DNA from 3 places in the Nocardiopsis oceanisediminis genome. Region 1 is predicted to be linked to each of the others. Evidence: riboswitches for the same ligand, from Rfam matches in the RefSeq annotation. Region 1 holds a riboswitch; each other region holds the start of a gene.

Region 1 (9,526 bases):
CTCACCCCGGCGGCCTTGCGCACGTCGCGCACCGAGCGGATGCCCATGAACCGGGCGAGGATGTGCGGCTGGCCCAGGTAGCCGAAGCCCCACGCCAGGCCGGAGACGACCACGACCGGGGCGAGCACGCCGCCCAGCGAGAACTCGCCGGCGCCGCTGAAGCCGCCCAGCACGGAGAGCTCGCCCCCGGTGCCCACCGAGGGGTCGGAGACCACGGTGACGACCGCGACCACCGGCACGATGAGCAGGGCCAGCCACATCATCACGGCCTGGATCACGTCGGTGTAGCTGACCGCGAGGAACCCGCCGAGGAAGGTGTAGAGCACGATGATCGCCATGCCGGCGAGCACCGCGATCGAGCCCGGCATGTTGAAGACGTCCTCGAACAGCCCGCCCATGGCGACCAGGCCGGAGGCCACGTAGAAGAGGTAGAAGGCCAGGATGAGCACGGCCGAGACGCCGCGCAGCAGGCCGGTCCGGTCGGCGAACCGGTTCTCCAGGTAGGAGGAGAGGGTGAGCGAGTTGGCCTCGTCCCCCGAGCGCGCGTCCCTGGCGCGCTCGGTGTAGACCCGCAGCCGGCCGGCGATCACGATCCAGCTGCCGGCGAAGCCGAGGGCCAGGCCGACCGCGATCCACGCCTCTCCGAGGCCGGACAGGTAGATCGCACCGGGCAGGCCCAGCAGCAGCCAGCCGCTGAAGTCGCTGGCGTTGGCGCTCAGCCCGGCCACCCAGCTGTTCAGCCGGCGGCCGCCGAGTACGAAGTCGGACAGGGAGGTGGTGCGCTTGTAGACGTAGAGGCCGATGCCGACCATCACTACGAAGTACACACCGAAGGTGACGCTCGACGCCAGCAGCGATTCGCTCACGGTGCTCCTTCCTTCATCTCAGGTTTCCTCTTCGGTCTCCGCATCCTGTCCCCGTTCACCTGCGTGATCAATGACCGATATGTACTTCATCACCGGTTCGAGACATGCCCGTCACATTCCTTGACCATCATTGGCGCCTCGTCTAGGACCCGGGTGTCCTTTTTGGCCGATCCGACATACCCCGGGCGCCCTCTGATCAGGAGCGGCCACTAGCCTGGGAGGGCGACGGGAACCAGGAAGTCCGGTGCGAATCCGGCACGGTCCCGCCACTGTGACCGGGGAGTCGAACCCGCATAAGGCCACGGCGCAGCGCGCTGGAAGGCCGGGGGAGGCGCTGATCCGGGAGTCAGGAGACTGACCCGTCGCGATCGTCGACCAGGGGCGCGGACCCCGGGGGGACGGGCGTCTCCGGTGCCGCCGCGATGTGCGCCCTTTGTACGCCTCGACCACCGGCGCCGTGCCCGGATCCCGGAGAGGACCCGGACGTGCACCAGGAATCCCCCATCCCTTCCCCGGCGGGCCGCCGCGCGGTGCGCCGCACCGCGCCCGCACTCGCCTGCACCGCGCTGCTCGCCGCCGCCGGCTGCGGGGGCGGCGGCGAGCCGGCCGGGCAGGCCGCCCCCGACGAGGGCTACCCGGTCACCGTGCAGGAGTGCGACCGCGAGGTCACCGTGGACGCCCCGCCGGAGCGGGCGGTCACGCTCAACCAGCACACCACCGAGATCATGCTGGCCCTGGGCCTGGAGGACCGGATGGTGGGCACCGCGTACCTGGACGACGCCGTGCTGCCCGAGTACGCCGACGCCTACGAGGCCGTTCCGGTCCTGGCCGAGCAGTACCCCTCGTTCGAGGACCTGCTCGCCGCCGAGCCCGACTTCGCCTACGCCGGGTTCGCCTCCAGCGCCTTCGCCGAGGACGAGGGCCGGGGCCGCGAGGCCCTGGAGGACGCCGGGATGACCACCTACGCCAGCATCGAGCAGTGCGCCGACCAGGTCACCATGGAGACGGTGGCCACCGAGATCACCAACATCGGGAAGATCTTCGGGGTGGAGGACCGGGCCGAGGAGCTGGTCGCCGGCATCGAGGAGCAGGTCGCCGGGGTGGAGAAGGCCCTGGAGGGCACCGAGCCGGTGGACGTCCTGGTGGTGGACAGCATCGACGGCACCGTCTTCACCTCGGGCGGCGCCGGCATCGGCACCGAGATCATCGCGCACGCCGGCGGCCGGAACGTCTTCGACGACCTGGACAAGGTCTTCGCCGACGTCTCCATCGAGCAGGCCGCCGACCGCGAGCCGGACGCGATCCTCATCTACGACTACGGCGAGGTCTCCGCGGAGGAGAAGAAGGAGGCGGTCCTCGCCGACCCGACGCTGGCCGGGACGCCCGCCGTCGAGGAGGAGCGGTTCGCGGTGCTGCCGCTGACCTCCTCCGTCGTCGGCAACCGGGTGGGCGGCGCGGTGGAAGAGGTCGCCGAGCAGCTGCACCCGGACGCGTTCTGAGGCCCCGGTGAGCACCGCCCCCGCCACCACCGCCGGCCGCGCCGCGCGCCCCTCACCGCGGCGCGGCCCGGTGCCGCTGCTCCTGCTGCTTCCGCTGCTCGCCGCCGCGGTCCCGGTCGCCGCGACGTTCGGCATCATCACCGGGTCGGTGGACGTCTCCTTCGCCGACACCTGGCGGATCATCGCCCACCAGGCCTTCCCCGGCCTGGTCCGGCCGGACTGGCCGCCCGCGCACGAGGCGATCGTGACGGTCGCCAGGGCGCCGCGGGTGGTGCTGGCCGCGCTGGCCGGCGCCGGGCTGGCCGCGGTCGGCGCGGCCCTGCAGACCCTGGTCCGCAACCCGCTCGCCGACCCGCTGCTGCTCGGCATCTCCTCCGGAGCGACGCTCGGCGCGGTGCTGGTGGTGGTCACCGGGGCCTCCGTGCTCGGGCTGTTCACCCTGCCGCTGACCGCGTTCCTCGGCGCGCTGCTGGCACTGGTCACCGTGTACGCCCTGGCGCAGGCGCGCGGCCGGATGACGGTGACCAGGCTGATCCTGTCCGGGGTGGTGGTCGGGCAGCTGTGCGGCGCGCTGGCGAGCCTGTCCATCATGCTCTCCGGCGACCCGCACGTCGCCAAGCAGGTGCAGCGGTGGACCCTGGGCGGCCTGGCCGGGACCACCTGGCAGACGCTGCCGGTGGTCGCCGCCGCGGTGCTCGCCGCGCTGCTGGTGATCGCCGCCGCGGCCCCGGCGCTCAACGTGCTCCAGCTGGGCGAGGAGACCGCGGTGGGCATGGGGCTGAGCGTGCACCGCTTCCGCGCGCTGATGTTCGCGGCGACGTCCCTGGCCACCGGGGTGCTGGTCTCGGTGTGCGGCCCGATCGGCTTCGTCGGGCTGATGATGCCGCACATCGCCCGGATGCTGGTCGGCTCCGACCACCGCCGGGTACTCCCGGTGGCGATCCTGCTCGGCGCCTCCTTCATGATCCTCGCCGACCTGGCGGCCCGGGTGCTGGCCGCGCCGGAGGAGATCCCGATCGGCATCCTCACCGCGCTGTGCGGCGCCCCGTTCTTCCTCTGGCTGATGCGCCGGGACGCCCGCAAGGGGGGACGGAGGCTGGTCTGAGCCGCGCCGCGGATTCCGCGGCCGGGGTCCGCGACGCATCCGATACACCGGCTTCGCTTCTTCTTCGTTCCCGGGTCTCCCGCCGGTACCGCCGCGCCCCTACGCTCACGGGGCCGCCTCGACCGCCGACCGGAAGGACGCCTCCCCGTGGCCCCCGACATCTCCCGCCGCCGCCTGCTGGGCGCGGGCGCGGCCGCCGCCGGCGGCGCCGCGCTGGCCGCCTCCCCGTTCTCGCTGCTCCCGCCGTCGCTGCGGGCGGCGCTGGCCGAGCCCGCGCCGCCCGGCGGCCTGGACTCGATCGAGCACGTCGTGCTGCTGATGCAGGAGAACCGGAGCTTCGACCACTACTTCGGCACGCTGCGCGGGGTGCGCGGGTTCGGCGACCGGAACGCGGTGCGGCGGCGCGACGGCCGCCCGGTGTTCGAGCAGGGCGGCGAGCTACTGCCGGTGCTGCCGTTCGCGGTGCGCGGGGCGGCCGAGCGGCAGCGCGAGGAGCTGCAGTACATCGGCGACCTGGACCACTCCTGGGGCGGCGGCCGCCGGGCCTGGAACGGCGGGTGGATGGACGGCTGGGTGGCCGCGAAGACCGCCGCGACCATGGCCTACTACGACCGGGAGGACATCCCCTTCCAGTTCGAGCTGGCCGACACGTTCACCGTGTGCGACGCCTACCACTCCTCCATCCACACCTCCACCAGCCCCAACCGCAACCACTGGGTGAGCGGGTGGACCGGGTTCGAGGCGAACGGGAAGCGCGCCGTCGGCAACGACGCCTACGACGAGGCGGGCCACCCCGGCTACGAGTGGACCACCTACCCCGAGCGCCTGCAGGAGGCCGGCGTGACGTGGAAGGTCTACCAGGAGTGGGACAACTTCACCGACAACAACCTGGAGTACTTCGCCCGGTTCAAGGCCGTCGCCCGCAAGGCGCTGGAGAAGGCCGGCGGCCACCCCGGCTTCGGCGCGTTCTACGGCGAGCTGGCCGGCCTGCCCGAGGACGAGCAGGAGGCGCACCTCGCCGAGCTGGCCGAGGGGGTGGAGGGGCTCTCCGCGGAGGAGCGCGAGCTGTACGACCGCGCCCTGCACCGCGGCCGGCCCGGCGGCCTCGCCGACGCGTTCCGCGCCGACGTCGAGGCCGGGAGGCTGCCCAAGGTCAGCTACCTGGTGCCCAGCGCCCAGGACTCGGAGCACCCGGGCGCCTCCTCGCCGGTCCACAGCGCCACCGTCACCTACCGGATCCTGGACGCGCTGGCGTCCTCCCCGGAGGTGTGGAAGAAGACCGCGGTGATCATCTCCTTCGACGAGAACGACGGCTTCTTCGACCACGTTCCGCCGCCGGTGCCGCCGCCCGGCGAGCGGGACGAGTACTGGGACGGCACCCCCACCGGCCTGGGCGTCCGGGTGCCGCTGCTGGTCGTCTCGCCGTGGACGGTCGGCGGCTACGTCTGCTCGGAGGTGTTCGACCACACCTCGCAGGTGCGTTTCCTGGAGCGGCTGACCGGGGTGGAGGAGCCCAACGTCTCCCGCTGGCGGCGGACCGTCTGCGGCGACCTGACCGGCGCCTTCGACTTCTCCGAGGGGCGCCCGCAGCCGGCCGTGCAGGAGCCCGGCCCGATCCCGGAGTTCACCCGGCGCTGGCGGCCCCGCCCGCCGAAGGAGCAGGTGATGCCGGTGCAGGAGGAGGGCCGCCGCCCGGCCCGGCCGCTGCCCTACCAGCCCGACGCCCACGGCCGCTACGACGCCGGCGCGGGAGCGGTGCTCATCACGGCCGCGAACACCGGCACCTCCAGCGCGCACTTGGCGCTCTACGGCTACCGGGGCGAGTTCGACGCCCCGCAGCACCGCGACATCGCCCCGGGCGCCGAGGACGGCCCGTGGAAGGCGCCGGTCCCCGGCGACGGCTACGACCTGCTGCTCACCGGCCCCAACGGGTTCCGCCGCGAGTTCACCGGCTCGGCCGCCGCCGACGCCCCGGGCGGCTCCGCCCGGGTGGAGAGCCGGATCGAGGCCGAGGGCCGCAAGGTCCGGCTCACCCTGGGCAACGACGGCGATGCGGACCTGGCCTTCACCGTCACCCCGCAGGGCCACTCCGCCGAGCGCGGCGCGAAGGAGAAGGAGGTCTGCCTCTCCCCCGGCGCGGAGAAGACGCTGACCTGGCCCGCCTCCCCCACCGAGGGCTGGTACGACCTCGCCGTCACCCTGGCCGGCGACGACGCCTTCCTCCGCCGCCTGGCCGGCCACATCGAGAACGGCGGGGAGAGCGTGAGCGGCTGACGGCCCCGGGGCGGCACCCGTTCCGGCACGGCGAGGGGCGTTCCCGGCCTGTGCACAGGTGAAGGACGCGCTCGGCGCACCGATCGGCCTGTGCGGTCCGCCCGGCCTTCCGCCCGCCCCGCCGCCCCCGCCGCATCCGCGAGCCGGCCGCGCGGGAGGGGGGCGGGGCGTCAGGCCGCGGCGGCCAGCCGGGGCGGGGCGGCGGCGCGGCAGGTGTTGAGGATGACGTCGGCGACCGCGGCCGGGTTGTCCTCCATCGGGATGTGGCCGCAGCCGAGCAGGCGCACCTGCCAGGCGTGCGGGATCGCGCCGATCACCCGCTGGACCGCGCGGACCGGCAGCACCCTGTCGTCCTCGCCCCAGGCCACCGTGGTCGGGCACCGCACCACCGGGCCGCCGCCGAAGCTGTACCGGACCACCTCGGGGGCGAGCCGGGTGTAGGCCGAGCCCCGGGTGACCACGGACGGGTCGAGCCGCGCCATGTCGCCGCGGGGGTCGCGGACGCTGCCGTGCAGCGCCAGCGTGGTCAGCGCGCGCACCGGGCGGCTGTCGATCAGCGAGGTCCAGACCCGGGCCGGCACCCGGGTGGCCACGTGCATCCCGCCGACCAGGATCCGCGAGCCGAGCATCTCGGCGCCGCGGGTAAAGCCGATCGGGGAGAGCGCGGTGACCGAGGAGGCGAGGCCGCGGGCGCCGAGTTCCAGCGCGACCGCGCCGCCGAGGGAGTTGCCGGCGATGTGCGGGCGCTCCACCCCGGCGTCCGCGCACCAGTCCGCGACCGTGTCGACCAGCGCGGAGATGCCGAACGGCCGCTCCGGGTCGGGCGCCGCCGACTGCCCGAACCCGGGCAGGTCGAGGGCGTACACCTCGTACCGCTCGGCCAGCGAGCGCAGCACCGGGTCCCAGGCCTGGCGCCGGTGCCCGAGCCCGTGCAGCAGCACGAGGGGGTCACCGCCGCCGTGCCGTTCGTAAACGATTCCCCGGAAGTCCATAAACAAACGGTCTACCCGAGATAACGATCCGGTGCCACACCTTCCGGAGAATCGGAGCCCCGTGCGGGCCGGACCCGCCCCCGCTCCCCCGCCGGAGCCCCGCATCGGGCGGCCAGTGTGGCGTCGGTCACTCCAGTGCGCGCTCCCGGCGCCGATCCCCACCGGCCGGTACGGGCCACCGGCCGGCTCCGGGCCGCTCCGCTCTCCCGCACCGGGACCCGTTCCCCCAGGTCGGATCGGCCGTCCGCTCCGGCGCCCGGGAAGGCCCGCCCCGCAGTCGGTCCGGTGCCGCCTCGGGAGCCCTTGGGCGGCCCCCTACCCCTCCTTATACTCCCGGCATGTTCGACTCCCGGCATCTGCGCACCTTCCACGCGGTGGTGGACAAAGGGTCCTTCTCCGCCGCCGCGCGCGAGCTGGGGTACACCCAGCCCGCGGTCAGCCAGCAGATGCGCGCGCTGGAGCGGACCGCGGGCACGCCGCTGTTCACCCGGGTGGGCAGGGTGCTGAAGCCGACCGACGCCGGGCACATGCTGTTCCGGCACGCCGTGGACATCCTGAGCAGCCTCTCCGCCGCCGAGGAGCAGATCGCCACCGTCCGCAGGCTGCGCTCGGGCCGGGTCCGGCTGTGCACCTTCCCCAGCGCGGGGGCGACCATCATCCCCGCCGCCGTCGCCCGGCTGGCCGAGGAGCACCCGGGGATCCGGGTGGAGCTGGTGGAGACCGAGCCGCCCGACTCGCTGTGCGCGCTGCGGCGCGGCGAGTGCGACGTGACGCTGGCCTTCGACTACCGCCCCGGCCCGGCCGAGCCGCCGGAGGAGACCGCGGACGACCTGGTCACCGTGCCGCTGCTGGACGACCGCGTGGTGGTGGTGCTGCCCCGGGGCCACCCGCTGCGCCGCCGGCACCGGGTGCACCTGGCCGACCTCGCCGAGGAGCGGTGGATCGCCGGCTGCTCGCACTGCCGCGGGCACTTCGTCCGGGCCTGCGCCGACGCCGGGTTCGAGCCCGACATCGCGTTCACCACCGACGACAACCTGGCCGTGCAGAGCCTGGTGGCGGCCGGGGCGGGGGTCGCGTTCATGCCCGGCCTGGTCCTCTCCTGCCTGCGCCACCCCGGCGTGGCCGGGCGCCCGGTCGAACCGGCCGCGCACCGCCGGGTGACCGCCTACACGCTGCGCGAATACGAGCGCATCCCCGCGACCCGGCTGCTGCTCAGGGTGCTGGAGGAGACCTCCCGCCGGCTCGCCCGGGACGGCTGCGAGGGCACGTCCGGGGTCGTCGGCCTCGCACCGCCCGCCGCCGCGCCGCCGCCCTCCCGATAAGCACCGCTTGGCCTCCGGCCAACGAGATCGCCGTCGACATCCGGGCGGGGACGGAGCAGTCTCGGGGCATGCCGCCGGCACGGGCACCGTGGCGATGATCTTGACGTTGCGGGGCCATCAGAGCGCTCTGATGGCCCCGCAACGTCAAGATCATCGCCCGGGGAGCCGGTCCCGGCGGGGCGATCCGGCCGACGGCGGGCGTCGTATCACGCACCGCGCTCGACGAATCCGAAGCGTCCCATCATCCGATCCCTCACCGGCTTCCCTGGAGGTTCCATGTCCGCCGTCTCCGAGACCGCGACCACGCCCCGCCTGGACGAGCTCGTCGGCGCCGTGCGCGCCGCCGTGCGCGCGGGGACGACCGCCGCGCACACCGCCGAGCTGGTCGCCGAGCGGCTGGAGCCGTTCCTCACCGATCCGGAGCTGCTGCCCGAGTCCTGTATGGAGCCGGATCCGGACCACTACACCCAGCACGTGCTGCACGTGGAGGAGGGCGGTGCGTTCTCCGTCGTCGCGCTGGTGTGGCTGCCCGGGCAGCACACCCCCGTGCACGACCACGTCGCCTGGTGCGTCACCGGCGTGCACATCGGGACCGAGGACGAGGTCCGGTACGCGCCGGCCGGGTCCGGGGAGGAGAGGCACCTGGTCCCGGTCGGCACCGCGACCAACGGGGCGGGGGCGACCTGCGGCTTCGCCCCGCCGGGGGACATCCACCGGGTCGCCAACACCGGCGACGGGCTCGCCGTGTCCCTGCACGTGTACGGGGCGGACATCGGCCGCCTCGGCTCCAGCGTCCGCCGCACCTACGACCTGCCGGTGCGCGAGGGGTAGCGGCGGCCGCGCGGGTCACACCGCGTCGAGCTCCTGGAGCAGCCGGGTGCTGACTCCGGACCGCTCCGCGAGTTCGCCGATGCGCATGGCAATGGCGTTAGGCCTTGACGCCGACGTCAGGACAAGGGGTGATACGGGGGCAGAGGCCCTCGGCCCTGACCTCGGAGAGGAAGGCACGCCGCTCGGAGGAGGGGAAGGCCGGACGGCCGGCCTGGCGGGCCTTCGCGTCGCGGATCGCGCCGGAGGCCGACTCCCCGTCCCCTGGCGCACCGCCGGCCCCGGCCCTCCGGCCGGCTGGGGCCGGGCCGCTGCCCCGGACGCGTCACGCGCCGCCTCCCACCCGGGGAACAGGGTGGGAGGCGCGTTCCGCCCGCCCCGGGGAGGTCACGAAGCGCCGTACTTCTGCACCATCAGCCCGGCCGCGGCCGCCAGGCAGACCACCGACAGCGAGGTGACGATCCAGGCCGTCACGACCCGGTCCGGTTCCGGCGCGGCGCCGGGGTTCCGCAGTTGAGCGAGGTAGGACCGGACCAGCCGGCCCCGGATCGGAAGCAGGCAGAGCGGGATGGCCGCGAACGCCACGCTGTAGAGGAACAGGACCACCGCCGGCTCTTCCGGGCGGAGCAGCTTCATCCCC
Region 2 (9,526 bases), 4.6 Mb from region 1:
CTGCGAAGCGGCCTTCGCCGGCGCCCTGGACCTGCGCCTGGGCGGCGCCAACCGGTACGGCGACCGGGTCGAGCACCGCCCCGAACTGGGCGACGGGCGGCCGCCCGGCCCCGCCGACCTGCGCCGCGCGATCCGGCTGGCCGGCATCGTGGACGCCGCCTCGGCGGGCCTGGCCGCGCTCGCCGCGGCCGGGATCCCCGATCGGGCGCCCGGTGCGCGCCGCGGAGGGGGGCGGCGGTGAGCGGGGCGGGAGGCGCGGCCCCGGCGCTGCTCGTCGCGGGCACCACCTCCGACGCGGGCAAGAGCGTGGTCACCGCGGGCCTGTGCCGGTGGCTGGCCCGGCAGGGGGTGAAGGTCGCGCCGTTCAAGGCGCAGAACATGTCGCTCAACTCGGTGGTCGCCCCGGACGGCGCGGAGATCGGCCGGGCGCAGGCCATGCAGGCCGCCGCGGCCGGGCTGGAGCCGTGCGCGGCGATGAACCCGGTGCTGCTCAAACCCGGCGGCGACCGGAGCAGCCAGGTCGTGGTGCGCGGGCGCCCGATCGGCGAGGCCGACGCGCTGAGCTACCGGGACTACAAGGAGCGGCTGCGCGAGGTGGCGCTGGAGTCGCTGGCCGAACTGCGCGCCGACTACGACGCGGTGGTCTGCGAGGGCGCGGGCAGCCCGGCGGAGATCAACCTGCGGGACGGCGACATCGCCAACATGGGCCTGGCGCGCGCGGCGGACCTGCCGGTGCTGCTGGTCGGCGACATCGACCGGGGCGGGGTGTTCGCGGCGATGCACGGCACCCTGGCCCTGCTGGAGCCGGCGGATCAGGCGCTGATCGCCGGATTCGTGGTGAACAAGTTCCGCGGCGCGCGGGAGCTGCTCGAACCGGGCCTGGACATGCTGCGCGACCTCACCGGCCGCCCGGTGCTGGGGGTGCTGCCCTGGCTGGACGGCCTGTGGCTGGACGTCGAGGACTCGCTCGCGCTCAGCGTGGACCGGGGGCCCGCCGCGCCGCCGGTCACCGGGACCGCCCTGCGGGTGGCGGTGGTGCGCACCCCGCGGATCAGCAACTTCACCGACGTCGACGCGCTCACCGTCGAACCGGGGGTGGACGTGCGGTTCGCCACCGCCCCGCACGAGCTGGACGGCGCCGACCTGGTGATCCTGCCCGGCAGCCGGGCCACCGTGGCCGATCTGGACTGGATGCGCGGGCGCGGGCTGGACGCCGCGGTCGCCGACCGGGCCCGCCGGGGCCGCCCCGTGCTGGGCATCTGCGGCGGCTTCCAGATGCTCGCCCGCACCATCACCGACGAGGTGGAATCGGGGGCCGGGACCGTGCCGGGGCTCGGCCTGCTGCCGGCGGCGGTCCGCTTCGCGGCGGAGAAGACCCTGGCCCGGCCGCGCGGCACCGCCTACGGGGAGGACGTCCGGGCCTACGAGATCCACCACGGGCGGGTGGAGACCGACTGGTCCGACGCGGCGGCGCCCGAGCCGTTCCTGGACGGCTGCCGGAGCGGAGCGGTGTGGGGCACCACCTGGCACGGCGCCTTCGAGAACGACGGGTTCCGCCGCGCCTTCCTCACCGACGTCGCCGCCGCGGCGGGGAGCGCGTTCCGCCCCGCCCCCGGCACCGACTTCGCGGCCGCCCGCGCCGCCCGCCTGGACGCGCTGGGCGACCTGGTCGCCGAGCACATGGACACCGGTGCGGTGCTGCGCCTGCTGGAGCGGGGCGCCCCCGCAGGCCTCCCGGTGGTCCCGCCGGGCGGGCCGCGCCGGCGCTGACCCCCGGGGGGCCGGGAGGGCGGCCGCCGGGCCGCCCCGGGCCGGGGCTGTGGACGACGGGCTGTGGACGGGCGGTGGCGCTCCGTCGCGCGGCGGCCTAGCGTGGTACCCGACCGGTGGCGGACCGGGTGGGAAGAGGGCCGAGCGCAGCGCGGACAGGGGCCCCGACGAGAAGGACGCCGCCGCCGGGATCCGGCCCGCAGGGCCGGAGCACCCCTGCTCCTTCCATCTTCGGAGGCCCCCTGTGACCATCACCGGAACCGACTGCACCGCCGACCGCACCGACGACCGCACCGACGGCCCCGCCGCCTTCCCCGGGGCGGAGGGCGCGCCGCCGCACCGGGTCGTGCTCGACCTGGACCCGATGACCCGGGCCGAGCTGGAGCGCGCCGCGGGCGGCCGCTCCGTCGAGGCCTACCTGTACATACTGGCCGGGCGCTGCGCCCGGTGGAGCGAGATGCGCGACTGGCTGATCCACTTGGAGGCCTGCTACGGCCCGATCCCCGCGGAGGCCCTGGAGCGGCTGCACCGGAAGATGCTCGGGCTGCGGCCGGCGGCCGGGTCCGGGGCCGCGCTCGGCGTCGCGTTCACCGGCGAGGAGCTCGCCGCGCTGAAGGAGGCCGCGGACGGCAGGGCGCTCGCCCCGTTCGTCCGGGAGGTTGTGCTGGACCGGCTCACCGCGGCGGCGCAGGATACCGCCGAGCCCCGGCCGGACGGGGGGTGAGCCTTCCCGCCGCCCCGGGCCGAGGCTCTCCCGGCGGCGCCCGGTCCGCCGGCCCCGCCGGGAGGCCGCGGGGCCCGGCGGCGGTACCGGGGCCGCGCCGGGCTAGGCGGCGAGCGAGCGGGCGTAGTTCACCTGCTGGGCGACGTTGGCGCCGGTGGCCCTGCCCAGGGCGGGGACCATCGTGGAGTGGTACGTTCCGCCGCCCTGCACGGTCACCTGGATGTAGCCGGTGACCCGCTCCTCCTTCACCAGCAGGAACAGCAGGCCGAGCAGGCAGGTCCACCAGAAGACCAGGATCGCCACGATGATGGCCCAGACCGGGGTGGTCTTCTCCACCCGGGACATGTCGGTGACGGTCCATACCGACCCCTTGATCGGGAACCGCCCGGCGGGGGTGATCACCTCGGTCTGGGTGACGGCGATGTCGCCGATGGTGGTGAGCGTCGGCCCGCCGGCCGGGGCCGGGGCCATCGGCGCGTCGTAGCCGCCCGCCTGCACGGGGACGATCTCACCCGAGCTCTGCGGGGGCGGCCCGTACACCGGTCGGCCGTAAGGGTCGGTTCCTGGGGGCCGCTGATAGGGGTCGCCGGCCCCGGAAGGGGGGTGGGGGTACTGGGTCATGCGCTGATTGTCGCAAAGCGCTCGGCCTGATGGGACCCGCTCGGGAAAGGCGTTCCGGCGGCCGGAGGCGGGCCGGGACAGGGCCTCTGCGAAGATGGGGCGGTACGTGCCGCGAAGGAACACGGTGCCCCGGATGGCGGGGCCTGGCCGGATCCGGCCTGGAAGCCGTGGCTGTCCCGCAACTGTGAGGGAGGAGCGCCCCCGGAAGCGCGCCACTGCCGGCACCGCCGGCGGGAAGGCCCGGGAGGCGCGGCGAGCCCCGAGCCAGGAGACTTCGCGGCGCGCGAGCATCCGATCGGCACCGGGGCGCGGACCCCGGAACGACACGAAGGACCGAGTGTGGCCACCATTCTGCTGCTGTCCACCGCGGACACCGAGCTCCTCGCCGCACAGGCGGCCGAGGCCGGGTACCGCACCGCGAACCCGGCGCGGACCCCTGCGGGCGAGGTCCCCGCGCTGCTGGAGGGGGTCGACATCGCGGTCGTGCGGCTCCTCGGCGGAACCGAGTTCTGGCCGGAGGGCATGGCCGCGCTGCGGGCCGGCGGCGTTCCGCTGGTGGCCCTGGGCGGTGAGGCCGCGGTGGACGCGGAGATGATCGCGGCCTCCACGGTCCCCGCCGGGGTGGCCACCGAGGCCCACGCCTACCTGGCCGAGGGCGGGGTGGAGAACCTGCGCCAGCTGGCCCGGTTCCTCTCCGACACGGTGCTGCTCACCGGGGACGGGTTCGCCCCGCCGGAGAAGATGCCCGAGTACGGCCTGCACGAGCGGCCGCGCCGGGAGGGCGCGCAGGCGGCAGGCGCGCGGCCGGTGGTGGCGGTGGTCTTCTACCGGGCGCACGAGCTGTCCGGCAACACCTCCTTCGTGGACGTGCTGTGCGACGCGATCGAGGAGGCCGGGGGAGAGCCGCTCCCGGTCTTCTCCGGCTCGCTGCGCGGGCTGGACGCGGAGAACGCCCCCGGCCTGTTCGAGCTGCTCGGCCGGGCCGACGCGGTGGTCACCACGGTGCTGGCCGCGGGCGGGGCGGTCGCCGCCGACGCCAGCGGAGGCGGCGACGAGGACGCCTGGGACGCGGGCGCGCTCGCCGCGCTGGACGTGCCGATCGTCCAGGGCCTGGTGCTCACCTCCACCCGGGAGCAGTGGCAGGCCTCCGACGCGGCGCTCACCCCGATGGACGCCGGCATGCAGGTGGCCATCCCGGAGTTCGACGGCCGGCTGATCACCGTCCCGTTCTCCTTCAAGGAGCCGGCCGAGGGGTCGGCTCCGGTCTACCGGGCCGACCCGGAGCGGGCGGCCAGGGTGGCCGGGATCGCGGTCCGGCACGCGCGGCTGCGCGCGGTGCCGCCGGCCGAGCGCCGCCTGGGCGTGGTGCTCTCCTCCTACCCCACCAAGCACTCCCGGGTCGGCAACGCCGTCGGGCTGGACACCCCGGCCTCGGCGGTCCGGCTGTTCCGGCTGCTCGCCGAGCGCGGGTACGACCTCGGCCCGGACGACGCGCTGTGGCGCCGCCCCGGGCCCGGCGAGGACCGCCGCGAGGACGACGGCGATCCGCTCATCCACGCGCTGATCGCGGCCGGCGGGCACGACGTGGAGTGGCTCACCGAGGAGCAGCTCTCCGCCGCCGGCGCCCGGGTGCCGCTGGAGGACTACACCCGCTGGTTCGAGGCGCTCCCCGCCGGGCTGCGCGACTCCATCCGGGAGCACTGGGGCGAGCCGCCGGGCGAGCTGTACGTCGACGACTCGCGCGGCCGCCCGGAGATCGTGCTGGCCTCGCTCCGCTTCGGCAACCTGGTGCTGATGATCCAGCCGCCGCGGGGCTTCGGCGAGAACCCGATCGCCATCTACCACGACCCGGACCTACCGCCCTCGCACCACTACCTGGCCGCCTACCGGTGGCTGGAGGGATCGCGCGAGCAGGGCGGCTTCGGCGCCGGCGCCGTGGTGCACCTGGGCAAGCACGGCACCCTGGAGTGGCTGCCCGGCAAGGGGCTGGGGATGGCGGCCGAGGACGCCCCGGACGCGGTGCTGGGGAACCTCCCGCTGGTCTACCCGTTCATCGTGAACGACCCGGGCGAGGGCACCCAGGCCAAGCGGCGCGGGCACGCCACCGTGGTGGACCACCTGGTGCCGCCGATGGCGCGCGCCGACACCTACGGCGACATCGCCAAGCTGGAGCAGCTCCTCGACGAGTACGCCCTGGTCAGCGACCTGGACCCGGACAAGGCGCCGGCGCTGCGCGCGCAGATCTGGACGCTGATCAAGACCGCCGAGCTCCACCACGACCTGCACCAGGAGGACATGCCGGGCGAGGAGGAGTTCGACGACTTCGTCATGCACGTCGACGGCTACCTGTGCGAGATCAAGGACGTGCAGATCCGGGACGGCCTGCACGTGCTGGGCGCGGCCCCGGAGGGGGAGGCCCGGGTCAACCTGGTGCTCGCGGTGCTGCGGGCCTCGCAGGTGTGGGCGGGCGCGGCGGGCGCGCTCCCCGGGCTCCGCGCGGCGCTGGCCCGCCGCTTCGGCCTGGAGGAGAAGGCGCTGCTGGCAGACCCGGGCGCCCGGATCGAGGTGCCCAAGGAGCTCGCCGCGCTGGAGGACGGGCCGGCCCGCACCGCCTCGGACGCGGTCGACCTGCTGGAGGCGGTGGCCCGCCGGCTGGTGGAGGCGATGGAGGAGGCCGGCTGGGAGGCCGGGCGCGCCGAACCGGTGGCCGCCGGGGTGCTCGGCGGGGCCGCAGGCGGCGAAGAGCGGGCCGCTTTCGCCGATGCGGTCCGGGTGCTGGTCTTCGCGGCCGAGGAGGTGGTGCCGCGGCTGGCCGCCACCGGCGCCGAGATCGACGCGGTGCTGCACGCCCTGGACGGCGGGCACGTCCCGGCCGGGCCCTCCGGATCGCCCACCCGGGGCCTGGTCAACGTGCTGCCGACCGGCCGCAACTTCTACTCGGTCGACCCCAAGGCGATCCCCTCCCGCAACTCCTGGGACGTGGGCCAGGCGCTGGCCGACTCGCTGGTCGCCCGGCACCTGGCGGACACCGGCTCCTACCCGCGCTCGGTCGGGATCACGGTGTGGGGCACCGCGGCGATGCGCACCCAGGGCGACGACATCGCCGAGGTGCTGGCGCTGCTGGGGACCAGGCCCACCTGGGACGACGCCTCCCGGCGGGTGACCGGTTTCGAGATCGTCCCGCTGGAGGAGCTGGGCCGGCCGCGGATCGACGTCACACTGCGCGTCTCCGGTTTCTTCCGGGACGCCTTCCCGCACGTCATCGGGTTGATCGACGACGCGATCAGCGCGGTGGCCGGGCTGGAAGAGCCGGAGGAGTCCAACTACTGCCGGGCGCACGCGCTCGCCGACCACGCCGGCCACGGCGACTGGCGGCGCGCCACCACCCGCATCTTCGGGTCCAAGCCGGGCGCCTACGGGGCGGGGCTGCTGCCGCTGATCGACGCGCGGAACTGGCGCGACGACGCCGATCTCGCCGAGGTCTACGCGGTGTGGGGCGGCTACGCCTACGGGCGGGGGCTGGACGGAGCCGAGCGCCGCCCGGACATGGAGGCGTCGTTCCGCCGGATCGCGGTCGCGGCGAAGAACCAGGACACCCGCGAGCACGACATCGTCGACTCCGACGACTACTTCCAGTACCACGGCGGGATGGTCGCCATGGTGCGCCGGCTGACCGGGGGGTCCCCGGCCGCCTACATCGGCGACTCCGCGGTGCCGGACCAGGTCAAGACGCGGACCCTGGGCGAGGAGACCCGCCGGGTGTTCCGGGCCAGGGTGGTCAACCCGCGGTGGATCGCGGCGATGCGCCGGCACGGCTACAAGGGCGCGTTCGAGCTGGCCGCCACGGTGGACTACCTCTTCGGCTACGACGCGACGGCCGGCGTCGTCGACGACTGGATGTACCGGACGCTCGCCGAGACCTACGTGTTCGACCCGGAGAACCGGGACTTCCTGGAGGAGTCCAACCCGTGGGCGCTGCGCGGCATCTCCGAGCGGCTGCTGGAGGCCGCTGAGCGCGGGCTGTGGGAGGAGCCGGAAGAGGAGCTGCTGGAGCGGCTCCGGGAGACCTACCTCCGGATGGAGGGGGAGCTGGAGGGCGACGACTGACCCTCCCCCCGCCGGGCGGGGTAGCCGATCGCATCCGGGAGGCGCAAGAACCCTGGGGTGAACCGGGGTGGCCGCATGCGGCCACCCCGGTTCGCTGTGCCTCCGGTCACATCCGGAGCGGCGGGACGGCCGGTGTTACCGCTGGTAGCGGCGCGGGTCCCGGGCGGCGGCCGGCCCCGGGGCCGGGAGAGGGGGCGGGAGGGGGCCGAAACAGGGAACATGAAAGTCTTTCGCGAAAGCCGCGGGCGTGCGTAATCTGCCGACGACGCGTCGTGCACGACCCCTGTGATCCCCCGCCGATCGAGGTGCGACTCCCCATGGCACACCACGTTCGACGCAGGACCGCCGCCGCGCTGGCGGTCATCTGCGCGACCTCACTCGCCGCCCCGGCGGCCGCAGCGGACGGACCGGACGCCGCGGCCCTGATGGCCGCGGTCGAGGACCACTGCGGCGAGAACGGCTGCCACGACATCATCCCGCCCGGCCAGAACGGCAACGCCACCCTGGTCGAGATCCTGGGCAACCAGATGTTCGGCACCCGTCCGGCGCACTCCTCCGACCAGCTGGACATGTACGACAACCTGCTCCACGACTACGAGGGGCTGGACGACGCCGGACTCGACTCCTACTTCATGGACGCCTCGTTCGGCGTCGCCGAGGGCGACGTCGGCAGCGAGTACAGCCCGCGCGGAGACGTGACCATCATCCGCGACGACTCCTACGGAGTGCCGCACATCTACGGCGAGACCCGCGAGGGGACCATGTTCGGCGCCGGGTACGCCGTCGCCGAGGACCGGCTCTTCCTCATGGACGTGCTGCGCAACCTGGGGCGGGGGGAGCTCACCCCGTTCGCCGGCGGCGCCGAGGGCAACCGCTCCTTCGAGCAGATGCTGTGGCGCACCGCCCCCTACACCGAAGAGGACAAGCAGGCCCAGATCGACCGGGTCGCCGCCTCCGGTGAGCGCGGCGCCCAGGCGCTGGCCGACGTCGACTCCTACATCGAGGGCATCAACGCCTACATCGACGCCTCGCAGGACCGCAACGACTACCCCGGCGAGTACGTGCTGACCGGGCACAAGAACGCGGTCACCCAGGAAGGCGAGATCGAGCACTTCAAGCCCACCGACATCGTCGGCATCGCCTCGATGGTCGGCGCGCTGTTCGGCGGCGGGGGCGGCGGCGAGGTCCAGTCCGCCGTCATCAGGCTCGCCTTCCAGAACCAGTACGGCGCGGAGAAGGGCGCCGAGCTCTGGCAGGACTGGCGGATGGAGAACGACCCCGAGGCCACGGTGACCGTGGACGGCGACTTCCCCTACTCCGGGACCCCCGAGGACCCGGTCGGCCGGGCGCTGCCGGACGAGGGCTCGGTCGAGCCCTACGACATCGTCCACGACGAGCAGGGGTCGGCCGCCGGCGGCGCCTCCGCCCAGGCCGCCGCGTCGGAGGAGAGCACCTCCGAGGGCGGCGAGCAGGTCTCCGACCTCCCGGAGAAGAAGCAGGAGGAACTGGAGGCCAAGGCCGAGGAGGGCGACCTGGAGGCCGCCGAGGGCATCTTCAACGAAGGCGTCCTCCCCGCCGACCTGGCCGAGCCGCGCGGCATGTCCAATGCGCTGCTGGTCTCCGGCGAGCACACCGCCAGCGGCCGACCGGTCGCCGTCATGGGCCCGCAGACCGGCTACTTCTCCCCGCAGCTGCTCATGGTCCAGGAGCTGCAGGGCCCCGGCATCAGCGCCCGCGGCGCCTCCTTCCCCGGCACCAGCTTCTACGTGCAGATGGGGCGGGGCACCGACTACGCCTGGAGCGCCACCTCCGCCGGGCAGGACATCACCGACACCTTCGCCGTCGACCTGTGCGAGCCGGACGGCTCCGCCCCCGACACCTCCTCCCGCGGCTATGTCGCCGGGGACGGCTCCTGCACCGGGTTCGAGGAGCTGACCGTGGAGAACGCCTGGGAGCCCACGGTGGCCGACCAGACGCCGGCCGGCTCCTACCGGCTCACCTCGCTGCGCTCGGAGTTCGGCCTGGTCGAATCGTTCGCCACGGTGGACGGCGAGCCGGTCGCCTTCGTCCAGCGCCGCTCCACCTACATGCGCGAGGTCGACTCGATCATCGGCTTCCAGCAGTTCAACGAGCCGGAGACGATCACCTCGGCCGAGGACTTCCAGAAGGCCGCGAGCGACATCGGCTACGCCTTCAACTGGCACTACGCCGACGCCGAGGAGATCGCTTTCATGAACTCCGGGGCCAACCCGGTCCGCACCGAGGGCACCGACCCCAACCTGCCGATCGCCGCCGACTCCGACG
Region 3 (9,526 bases), 4.6 Mb from region 1:
GGCGCCCCGGTGGTCCTGGTGGTGGACGCCTCCCGCACCTCCCGGTCGGTCGCCGCCCTGGTGCACGGCTTCTGCACCTACGACCCGGGGGTCCGGGTGGGCGGCGTCATCCTCAACCGGGTCGGCTCCGACCGGCACGAGGAGCTGCTGCGCGAGGCCTTGGAGGACACCGGCGTCCCGGTGCTCGGCGCGCTGCGGAGCAGCACCGGGGCGGAGACGCCCGCCCGGCACCTCGGCCTGATCCCCGCGGCCGAGCGGACCGCGCGCGCCCGGGAGGCGGTCGGCGCGCTGGCCGCCCTGGTCGCGTCCTCCTGCGACCTGGACGCGGTGGCGGCCCTGGCGGCGACCGCGGGCCCGCTGCCCGACGCGCCCTGGGACCCGGCCGCGGAGCTCGCCGCGGCCGCCGGAGCCGAAGGGCCCGCCCGGACCGGGGCCGCCCCGGTGCTGGCGGTGGCCGGCGGCGCCGCGTTCACCTTCGGCTACACCGAGAACACCGAGCTGCTGCGGGCCGGCGGCGCGGACGTCGCCGTGCTGGACCCGCTGCGCGACGAGGCGCTGCCCGAGGGGGCGTCGGGGCTGATCGTCGGCGGCGGCTTCCCCGAGGTGCACGCCGACGCGCTCTCCGCGAACCGGCCGCTCCGCGAAGCCGTGGCCGGCTTCGCCGCCCGGGGCGGGCCGATCGCGGCCGAGTGCGCGGGCCTGCTCTACCTGGCGGAGAGCCTGGACGGCGCGCCGATGTGCGGGGTGCTGCCGGCGAGGGGGCGGATGACCGACCGGCTCACCCTGGGCTACCGGTCCGCCGTCGCGGTCTCCGACTCGGTGCTGGCGCGCGCCGGCACCCGGGTGCGGGGCCACGAGTTCCACCGGACCGCACTGGACCCGGCGCGCGGCTCCACCGCCGCCTGGCAGTGGAGCGGTGATGGCGCCGAGGGGTACGCGAGTGCAACGATGATCGCGTCATACCTGCACCTGCACTGGGCCGGGGCGCCGGCGCTCGCCGCCCGCCTCCTGGCCTCGGCGCGGGACCGGACCGAGAAGGGACGCCGATGAGCTCCGCCCCCGGCCCCGCCGCCGACTCCACCGGTGAAGGGACCCGGCGCATGCCGATGGTGGTCCTGGAGACCGAGCGGCTGACGCTGCGCGCGTTCACCGAGTCCCTGGTCGACGACGTCCTGGCGGCCATGACCGACCCGGAGACCCGGCGCTGGCTCCCGCTGCCCGAACCGGGCCGCCCCTACACCCGCGCCGACGCCGAGGAGTGGTGCCGCGTCACCGCCCCGTCCATGCGGGCCTCCGGCGAGGGGCAGCAGTGGGCCGCCGCGGTCAGCGCCACCGGCGAGTTCGCCGGCGCCGTGGGCCTGCTCCGCACCCGCTGGGCCTCCCGCACCACCGAGGTCGGCTACTGGTTCTCCCCCGGCCTCCGCAGCTCCGGCCACGCCACCGAGGCGGTCACCGCCGTCTCCCGCTGGGCCATCCTCGACCAGGAGATGGAGCGGGTGGAGCTCAAGGCCGCCATCGGCAACACCGCCTCCCGCCGCGTCGCGGAGAAGGCCGGCTTCACCTTCGAGGGCGTCGAACGCAACGCCATGCCCCTCCACGAAGGCCGCACCGACCTCGCGGTCTACAGCCTCATCCCGTCCGACCTGTGAGCCGGTCCCCGGTGGCGCCCGGCCCCTCCGCGCACCGCCGTACCCCCTGATCGGGAAGAACCCTTCGGACGGGGTCCGGGAAGTGCTTCCCGGACCCCGCTCCGCCCCCGCCTGCGCGGGCCGGCCCGATCAGCGGTCCCGGTCCGCCTCGGCGGCGCTCCCCGTCTGGACGACGATTCCGCCGCCGACGTTCCCGATGACGATGTTCCGAACGCTCCCGCCCGGTTTCCCGCCGTCGGCGCTCCCGATCTGGATGATCTGTCCGGTGACGTCTCCGGTGACGATGTTCTCCACGGCGACGTCCTCACCATCGTCACCGTTCACGGCATTTGTGGTGTTTTCAGAATTTTCACTCATGCCGCACAGATTAGCGCCGCGGAAAGGGGATCACTGATATTCCGGACACGCCTTCGGATGGCCGACCGGGTCTCACGTTCCCCGTTTCCCTTTTCCCTCCGGCGGGCTCACCACTCGATACCGCGCTGGCCCTTCTGGCCGGTGTCCATCGGGTGGCGGACCTTGGTCATCTCGGTGACCAGATCGGCGGCGTCCAGGAGGTCGGGGTGGGCGTCGCGGCCGGTGATGATGACGTGCTGGGCCCCGGGGCGGTCGCGGAGGGTCCGCACGACGTCGGCGACGTCGATCCAGCCCCATTTCATCGGGTAGGTGAACTCGTCCAGGACGTACAGCCGGTAGGTCTCCGCGGCGAGGTCGCGCTTGATCTGGTTCCAGCCCTCGGCGGCGTCCGCGGCGTGGTCGGACTCGGTGCCGGGGCGCTGGATCCAGGACCAGCCCTCGCCCATCTTGTTCCAGGTGACCCGGCCGCCCTCGCCGGACTCGCCGAGGACGCGGAGCGCCTTCTCCTCTCCGATCCGCCATTTCGCCGACTTGACGAACTGGAAGACGCCGATGTCCCAGCCCTGGGCCCAGCCGCGGGTGGCCAGGCCGAAGGCGGCGGTGGACTTGCCCTTGCCCGCGCCGGTGTGCACCACCAGCAGCGGGCGGTTGCGGCGCTGGCGGGTGGTCAGCCCGTCGTCGGGGACGTAGGCGGGTTTGCCCTGAGGCATCTGTCTCGCTTCTCCTCGGTCCGTGGTTCGGGTGGGGCGGCCGCGCCGGGTCAGGCGGCGCCGCGGGTGGTCCGGGCGCCGCGGACCAGGCCGGTCAGCGCTTCGGCGCCGAGTTCCTCCAGCCGGACCCGGGTGGCGCCGAGCGCGGAGGCCAGCCGGTCCGCCAGGCCCAGGCGGACCGGGCCGGACTCGCAGTCGACGACAACGCACTCCACGTCCTGGGCGCCGATCCAGGCCCCCGCGCGCAGCGCCTCGTCCACGCCGCCGTGCGTGGCGCGGCCGTCGGTGACGACCACCAGCAGCGGGCGGCGGCGCGGATCGCGCAGCCGCTCGACGCGGAGCACGCCGGCGCTGCGCAGCAGGCCCGCCGCCAGCGGGGTGCGGCCCCCCGTGCGCAGCTCGCGCAGCCGGCGCGCCCCGGCCTCAACCGACGAGGTGGGCGGCAGGTCCAGCCGCGCCTCGCGGCCGCGGAAGGTCACCAGGCCGATCTTGTCCCGGCGCTGGTAGGCGTCGAGCAGCAGGCTGAGCACCGCCCCCTTGACCGCGCGCATCCGCTGCCGGGCCGCCATCGACCCGGAGGCGTCCACGCAGAACAGCACGAGGTTGCCCTCGCGCCCCTCGCGCACCGCCTCGCGCAGGTCTCCGCGGCGCAGCACCAGGCCCCGGCCGTCCCGGCCGCGGGCGCGCTGGTGCGGGGCGGCGGCGCGCAGCGTCGCCGCCAGGTGCACCTGGCCGGGGCGCTCGCCCGGGGCGCGCGCCCCCGAGGTGCGGCCGAACGGGGTCTGCGCGCGAGACCTCCGGCCGGGCGCGCCCGCGCCGATCCCCTTGACGCTGAACAGGCGGGGACGGAAGGTCTCCCCCGCCTCCGAGGTCCGCTCTCCCCCGGCGCCGCCGGCGGGGCGGCCGTCGGCCCCTTCGCCGGGGCCGCCCTCCCCGGCGGAGGGCGCGGGGCCCGGGGCCGGGTCGTCCGCCCCGGCGCCGGGACCGCTGTCGGGGGCGCCGGCTCCCCCGTCCGGCGCGCCGCCGTCGCCGCCGCCTCCATCACCGCCGCCGGGGCTCCCCGGGCCGTCCGGGTCGTCCTCAGGGCCTTCCGGGTCCTCCCCGCCCGCCTGGGAGAGGGCCTCGGAGAGGCGGTCCTCGTCGAGGTCGGGGGCGTCGAAGGGGTCGCGGCGGCGCCGGTGCGGCAGGGCGAGCCGGGCCGCGTCGCGGACGTCCTCGGCGGTGACCTCGGTCCGGTCCCGCCAGGCGGCCAGCGCCATCGCGGTGCGCGCGGTGACGATGTCGGCGCGCAGCCCGTCCACCTCGAAGGCGGCGCAGACCGCGGTGACCTGGCGCAGCGCCGCGTCGGTGAGGACCACACCGGGCAGCCGCTTGCGGGCCGCCAGGATGTGCCCGGCCAGCTCCCGCTCACCGGTGGCGTGGCGGACCGCGAACGCCTCGGGGTCGGTCTCGAACTCCAGCCGGCGGCGGACCACCTCGGCCCGCTGCTCGGGGTCGCGGGTCGCGGCGACCTCCACGGTGAGCCCGAACCGGTCCAGCAGCTGCGGGCGGAGCTCGCCCTCCTCCGGGTTCATGGTGCCGACCAGGAGGAACCGGGCGGCGTGCCGGACCGAGACGCCCTCCCGCTCGACGTGCGAGGTGCCCATCGCCGCGGCGTCCAGCATCAGGTCGACCAGGTGGTCGTGGAGCAGGTTGACCTCGTCGACGTAGAGCACTCCGCGGTGCGCCGCGGCGAGCAGGCCGGGCTCGAAGGCCTTGACGCCCTCGGTGAGCGCGCGCTCGATGTCCAGCGAACCGACCAGGCGGTCCTCGCTGGCTCCGACCGGGAGCTCCACCAGCCGGGCCGGGCGGCGCTCGGGGACGGCGCCGGCGGGGTGCGGGCCGTCCGGGCACTCGGGGTCCGGGGCGGCGGGGTCGCAGCCGAAGCGGCAGCCGGCCACCGCGTCCAGCTCGGGCAGGAGTGCGGCCAGGGCCCGCACGACGGTCGATTTCGCGGTGCCCTTCTCGCCCCGCACCAGCACCCCGCCGACGGCCGGCGAGACGGCGTTGACGAGGAGAGCGAGTTTGAGGTCGTCCATGCCGACGACCGCGGTGAAGGGATAGCGAGCGTTAGCGCCCACGCAGGTCAGTCCTTCCTTGGGAGTCCACGCCCATGGGTTCGGTCTCGGTGCCGCGCAGTGTCCTGGCTCCCGGATCCGTGCTCCCCCGCCGCCTTCCCGCCGCTCTCCGCGGCAGTGGCGGGTGTCGCGGGCTCGCTCCCCGGTCACAGTGGCGGGTCCGCCCCGGTCTCGCACCGGGTTCCTGCCGTCCGCACCGCCCCCCAGATTCTCATACCGGCGCGGACCGGCCGATTCCGGCCGCCGGTCACCGGGGAGGGGCCTCGTGGGCCGCGCACCCCCGGGCGTACATTCATCCCTGCGAGCTCCCCCGATCAGGAAAGACCCCCCATGAGCCTCTTCCCCGTACTCTTCATCGCGCTGGCGGTGGTGATGATCGTTCTGGTGATCGTCGGCGTCTTGATGGACGCGCGGTCATCGCGGCGGCCGACCGGGCGGCCGCGGCGCACCCGGTACGGCGGCGACGGAGGAGGCGGCGCCTACACCGCCGGCGACGACCGGTCGGACCGCGGCGGTGCGTCCGGCGGCGACGGCGGCGGGTGGGGCGGCCTGTTCGGCGGCGACGGAGGCGGAGGCGACGGGGGCAGCGGGGGCGGCGGAGGCGACGGGGGTGGCGGCGGCGGAGACTGACCGGCCCTTCCGCCGGACTGAAACGCGTTCTACCATGCGCGGCAGGCCCGCACACCGAGGGGAGCCGCCATGGCGACGGACATGCGGATCGGCCTGGCCCTGGGCTACTGGGGCGCCGGAGCCGACGACGCGACCGAGGCGGTCCGCGCGGCGGAAGCGCTCGGCTACGACTCGGTGTGGACCGCAGAGGCCTACGGCTCCGACGCCTTCACCCCGCTGACCTGGTACGGGGCCCGGACCGAGCGGATCGGGCTGGGCACCGCCATCGCGCAGATCTCGGCGCGCACCCCGGTGGCCACCGCCATGCACGCGCTCACCCTGGACCACCTGTCCGGCGGGCGGCTGCGGCTGGGCATCGGGGTGTCCGGGCCGCAGGTGGTGGAGGGGTGGTACGGCCGCCCGTTCCCGCGCCCGCTGCAGCGCACCCGGGAGTACCTGGACATCATGCGGCAGGTGTGGCGCAGGGAGGCCCCCGTGGCCAGCGCCGGCCCGCACTACCCGCTGCCGCTGCCCGGCGGCTCCGGGCTGGGCCGGCCGCTGAAGTCGATCACCCGGCCGCTCCGCCCGGACATCCCGGTCTACCTGGGCGCGGAGGGGCCGCGGAACGTGGCGCTGGCCGCGGAGGCCGCCGACGGCTGGGTGCCGATGTTCTACCACCCCGGGATCAGCCCGGGGCTGTACGCCGACGCGCTGGCCGGCGCCCCCGAGGGGTTCGACATCGCCTGCACGGTGAGCGTGCTGCACGCCCGGGACACCGCCGCCGCGCTGCGCGCCGCCAAGGCCCCGATCGCCTTCTACATCGGCGGCATGGGGGCCCGGAGCAGCAACTTCCACCTCGACGTGTTCGTCCGGATGGGGTTCGAGGAGGAGGCGCACAAGGTCCAGGAGCTCTTCCTCGCCGGGCGCCGGGCCGAGGCGGTCGAGGCGGTGCCGGACGAGCTCGCCGACGGCCTCACCCTGGCCGGCCCGCTCCCCCGGATCGCCGAGCGGCTGGCCGCCTGGCGCGCCTCCCCGGTCGGCACGCTGCTGGTGGCGGGGGTGCGCGACGAGCCCACCCTGCGCGCCCTGCGGGACATGGTGCTCGGCTGAGCGCGGCGGGGCCCCGCCGCGCGCCCGCCCGGTGCCCGCACCCTCACTCCACCACCCGGGCCAGGGTCCACTCGTCGCCCAGGGACTCGTAGCGGAGCTCGAAGACCCCGGGGGCGCGGTCCGATCCCGCCTCGACCCGCCAGTGGCGGCGCTGCGGGACGCCGCGGCCGCCCGCGGCCGCGGCGTGGTCGGCCCGGAGCGTCACCCAGTGGTCGATCACCCGGCGCACCGCGTAGACCCGCCCGTTCCAGGTGAAGCGCACCGGTCTGCCGCCCTCCTCGACGACATCGATCCGGACACCGTACACAGCGGACACCGCCATCCTCCTCACGTACCTGTACACGACGACGGGCAGGCCTGCGGGGAAGGGCAGGCGTTCGAACACGTGTTCCCATGGTAGCGGACCGTGGCCGATCCCGGATGCCGGGCCGGGCGCCTCATCGGTACTCTGTGACGGCGAATCGCGCGATCCACGAAGGACTTCGACACTGTGACGTCAAACGGGCACGACAGCGCCAGACCCCTCCGCACCGGCGACCCCCGCGAGCTCGGCGACTACCGGATCATCGGCCGGCTGGGCCGGGGCGGCATGGGCACGGTCTACCTCGCGCAGAACCCCTCGGGGCAGAAGGTCGCGGTGAAGCTGATCCACCCCGACCTCGCCGACGACGAGGCCTTCCGGCGCCGCTTCGCCCGGGAGGTCTCCTCCGCCCGCAGTGTCGCCCGGTTCTCCACCGCCGGAGTGCTCGACGCCCGCCTGGAGGGCGAGCCGCTCTTCATCGTCTCCGAATACGTCTCCGGCCCCAACCTGGCCGAGGCCATCGACGCCGACGGACCGATGGCCGGCGGCACCCTGGACGGCCTGGCCATGGGGGTCGCCGCGGCGCTCACCGCGATCCACGGCGCCGGCGTCATCCACCGCGACCTCAAGCCCGCCAACGTGCTGCTCTCCACGGTCGGCCCCAAGGTGATCGACTTCGGCATCGCGCGGGCCATGGAGGACGACGGCGCGGTGACCCGCTCCAGCCAGCTCATGGGCACCCCGGCCTACCTCGCCCCGGAGCTGATCGAGGGCAAGGACATCACCCCGGCCTCCGACATCTTCTCCTGGGGCTGCCTGGTCGCCTTCGCCGGCACCGGCCGGACCCCGTTCGACGGGCCCTCGGTCCCGGCGGTGCTGCACCAGATCGCCTCGATGGCGCCGAACCTGGAGGGGCTGGACCCCTCGCTCAAGGAGCTGGTCGAGCGGGCGCTGGACAAGGACCCGGCCGGCCGGCCCACCGCCCAGCAGCTGCTCAACCGGCTGGTCGGGCAGGAGAACCCGAGCGACTCGGTGGTGGACCGGACCGTGGTCCGCTCCTGGACGCCGCCGTCCACCCCGCGGCCGGTGGGGACCGCGGCGGCGCTGCCGCCCCCGCCCGGCGAGGGCGGCACTCCGGCCGCCGGCACCCCGGGGGCCACCACCGACCTGGGCTCGGTGCCGACCGCCGCCATGGGGGCCGAGCCCGCCGCGGCGGTCCCGCCGCAGGAGTCGCCGGGCGCCCCGCCCACCCGCCCCTACGCCCCGCCGCAGGGCCAGGTGCCGTCCGGCCCGCAGCCGGGCGGCTACGGCGTCCCCGCGCAGCAGCCCGGACCGTACGGCCCGATGGGCGGCCCGCAGCCCGGCCACGGCCCCGGCCTCCCCCCGTCCGGTCCGCAGCCGGGCTTCGCCCCGGGCCGCCCCTCGCCCCCGTACGGGCAGCCCGCGCAGTTCGGCGCCGGCCCCGGCGGGCCGGGGGGGCCGGACGGCCCCGGCGCGCCTCCCGGCCCGGTCCCGCCGGGCGCCCCCGGCGGGAAGAAGCGGCCGGGCCGGCGCACGCTGCTCATCGGCGGCGCCGCGGGCCTGGTCCTGGTGCTGGCCGGAGCGACCGCGCTCTACCTGACCGCCGACCCGGAGTTCCCCTCCGAGGCCGACGTGATCTACCAGGAGGACTTCGACAGCGGCGCCACGACGTGGACCGACGAGTACAGCCCGGAGTTCGAGGAGGACAGCGACTTCGGCCACATCGACAAGCAGTTCGCCGTCCGCGCCACCGAGGACGAGCCGTCCATGCAGGCCTGGGCCCCCTACAGCGGGGAGCGCCCGGTCCACCTGGGCATGAGCGTCGGCCTGAGCTGGCAGAGCGGACCGGACTACGCACAGGCCGGCATGTTCTGCTTCGGCTACGACGCCGCGGAGGACGACTACGAGGACGACTACCGCCAGTACGAGGTCCTGGTCCGCAAGGACGGCGGCGAGCTGCTCATCCGGCGCAACGACGGGACCGACGGGTCGGGGACGCTGTTCAAGACCTCCGAGGTGCCCGGCTTCGACACCGGGAAGGAGGCCGTCAACCGGCTCCAGGTCACCTGCGACCGCGACCTGCCCGACCCCGAGGCCGACCCGGAGGACGGCACGATCACCGTCCGCGCCTGGGTGAACGACGAGTACGTCGGCGAGGCCGAGGACACCACCCCCATCCTGGGGACCGGCGCCGGGGTGGCGGTTCAGCGCACCGGCGGGGGCAGCGGCGGCGACGCCATCGCCTACTACGACGACATCGAGTTCACCGAGACGGCGCCGTCCACCGAGGCGACGCCCTCCGAGTCGCCCTCCGACGACGAGTAGACCACCGCCGGGGAACGGGCCTCCGCACCGCCTTCCGGGCGGCCGGGGCCCGGCCGGGAAGGGAGACGGCATGCGCGCGATCACCATCGAGGAACCGGGCGGGCCGGAGGCGCTCCGGCTCACCGAGGCCGACCCGCCCGAGCCGGGCCCCGGCGAGGTCGCCGTGGACGTGGCGGCGGCCGGCGTCAACTTCATCGACATCTACCAGCGCAGCGGCCTGTACCCGATGCCGATGCCGCTGGTCCCCGGCGTGGAGGCGGCGGGCACCGTCGCCGCCCTCGGCGCGGGCGTCACCGGCCTGGCGGTGGGGCAGCCGGTCGGCTGGAC

What was found. A riboswitch is a leader RNA that binds a small molecule or an ion and turns the genes downstream of it on or off. The one in region 1 is predicted to bind cobalamin.
Region 2: linked by a shared signal. The riboswitch ahead of cobN (cobaltochelatase subunit CobN) and the one ahead of J0910_RS29745 (ABC transporter substrate-binding protein) in region 1 are both predicted to bind cobalamin.
Region 3: linked by a shared signal. The riboswitch ahead of J0910_RS09810 (putative cobaltochelatase) and the one ahead of J0910_RS29745 (ABC transporter substrate-binding protein) in region 1 are both predicted to bind cobalamin.

The regions. Positions count from the first base shown of each region.
Region 1 is NZ_JAFMZJ010000001.1:6,795,780-6,805,305, forward strand. It holds gene putP (sodium/proline symporter PutP) at 1-866, opposite strand, end outside; cobalamin riboswitch at 1,053-1,243, shown strand; gene J0910_RS29745 (ABC transporter substrate-binding protein) at 1,352-2,365, shown strand; gene J0910_RS29750 (FecCD family ABC transporter permease) at 2,373-3,470, shown strand; gene J0910_RS29755 (phosphocholine-specific phospholipase C) at 3,618-5,744, shown strand; gene J0910_RS29760 (alpha/beta fold hydrolase) at 5,915-6,736, opposite strand; gene J0910_RS29765 (LysR family transcriptional regulator) at 7,075-8,058, shown strand; gene J0910_RS29770 (cysteine dioxygenase family protein) at 8,335-8,889, shown strand; gene J0910_RS29775 (hypothetical protein) at 9,274-9,526, opposite strand, start outside.
Region 2 is NZ_JAFMZJ010000001.1:2,162,776-2,172,301, forward strand. It holds gene J0910_RS09745 (cobalamin biosynthesis protein) at 1-241, shown strand, start outside; gene J0910_RS09750 (cobyric acid synthase) at 238-1,770, shown strand; gene J0910_RS09755 (hypothetical protein) at 2,015-2,494, shown strand; gene J0910_RS09760 (hypothetical protein) at 2,597-3,115, opposite strand; cobalamin riboswitch at 3,230-3,390, shown strand; gene cobN (cobaltochelatase subunit CobN) at 3,455-7,222, shown strand; gene J0910_RS09770 (penicillin acylase family protein) at 7,540-9,526, shown strand, end outside.
Region 3 is NZ_JAFMZJ010000001.1:2,175,720-2,185,245, reverse strand. It holds gene J0910_RS09830 (cobyrinic acid a,c-diamide synthase CobB) at 1-1,050, shown strand, start outside; gene J0910_RS09825 (GNAT family N-acetyltransferase) at 1,047-1,649, shown strand; gene J0910_RS09820 (hypothetical protein) at 1,779-1,973, opposite strand; gene cobO (cob(I)yrinic acid a,c-diamide adenosyltransferase) at 2,114-2,716, opposite strand; gene J0910_RS09810 (putative cobaltochelatase) at 2,767-4,836, opposite strand; cobalamin riboswitch at 4,892-5,020, opposite strand; gene J0910_RS09805 (hypothetical protein) at 5,164-5,463, shown strand; gene J0910_RS09800 (LLM class F420-dependent oxidoreductase) at 5,533-6,552, shown strand; gene J0910_RS09795 (DUF6504 family protein) at 6,596-6,874, opposite strand; gene J0910_RS09790 (serine/threonine-protein kinase) at 7,043-9,199, shown strand; gene J0910_RS09785 (quinone oxidoreductase family protein) at 9,270-9,526, shown strand, end outside.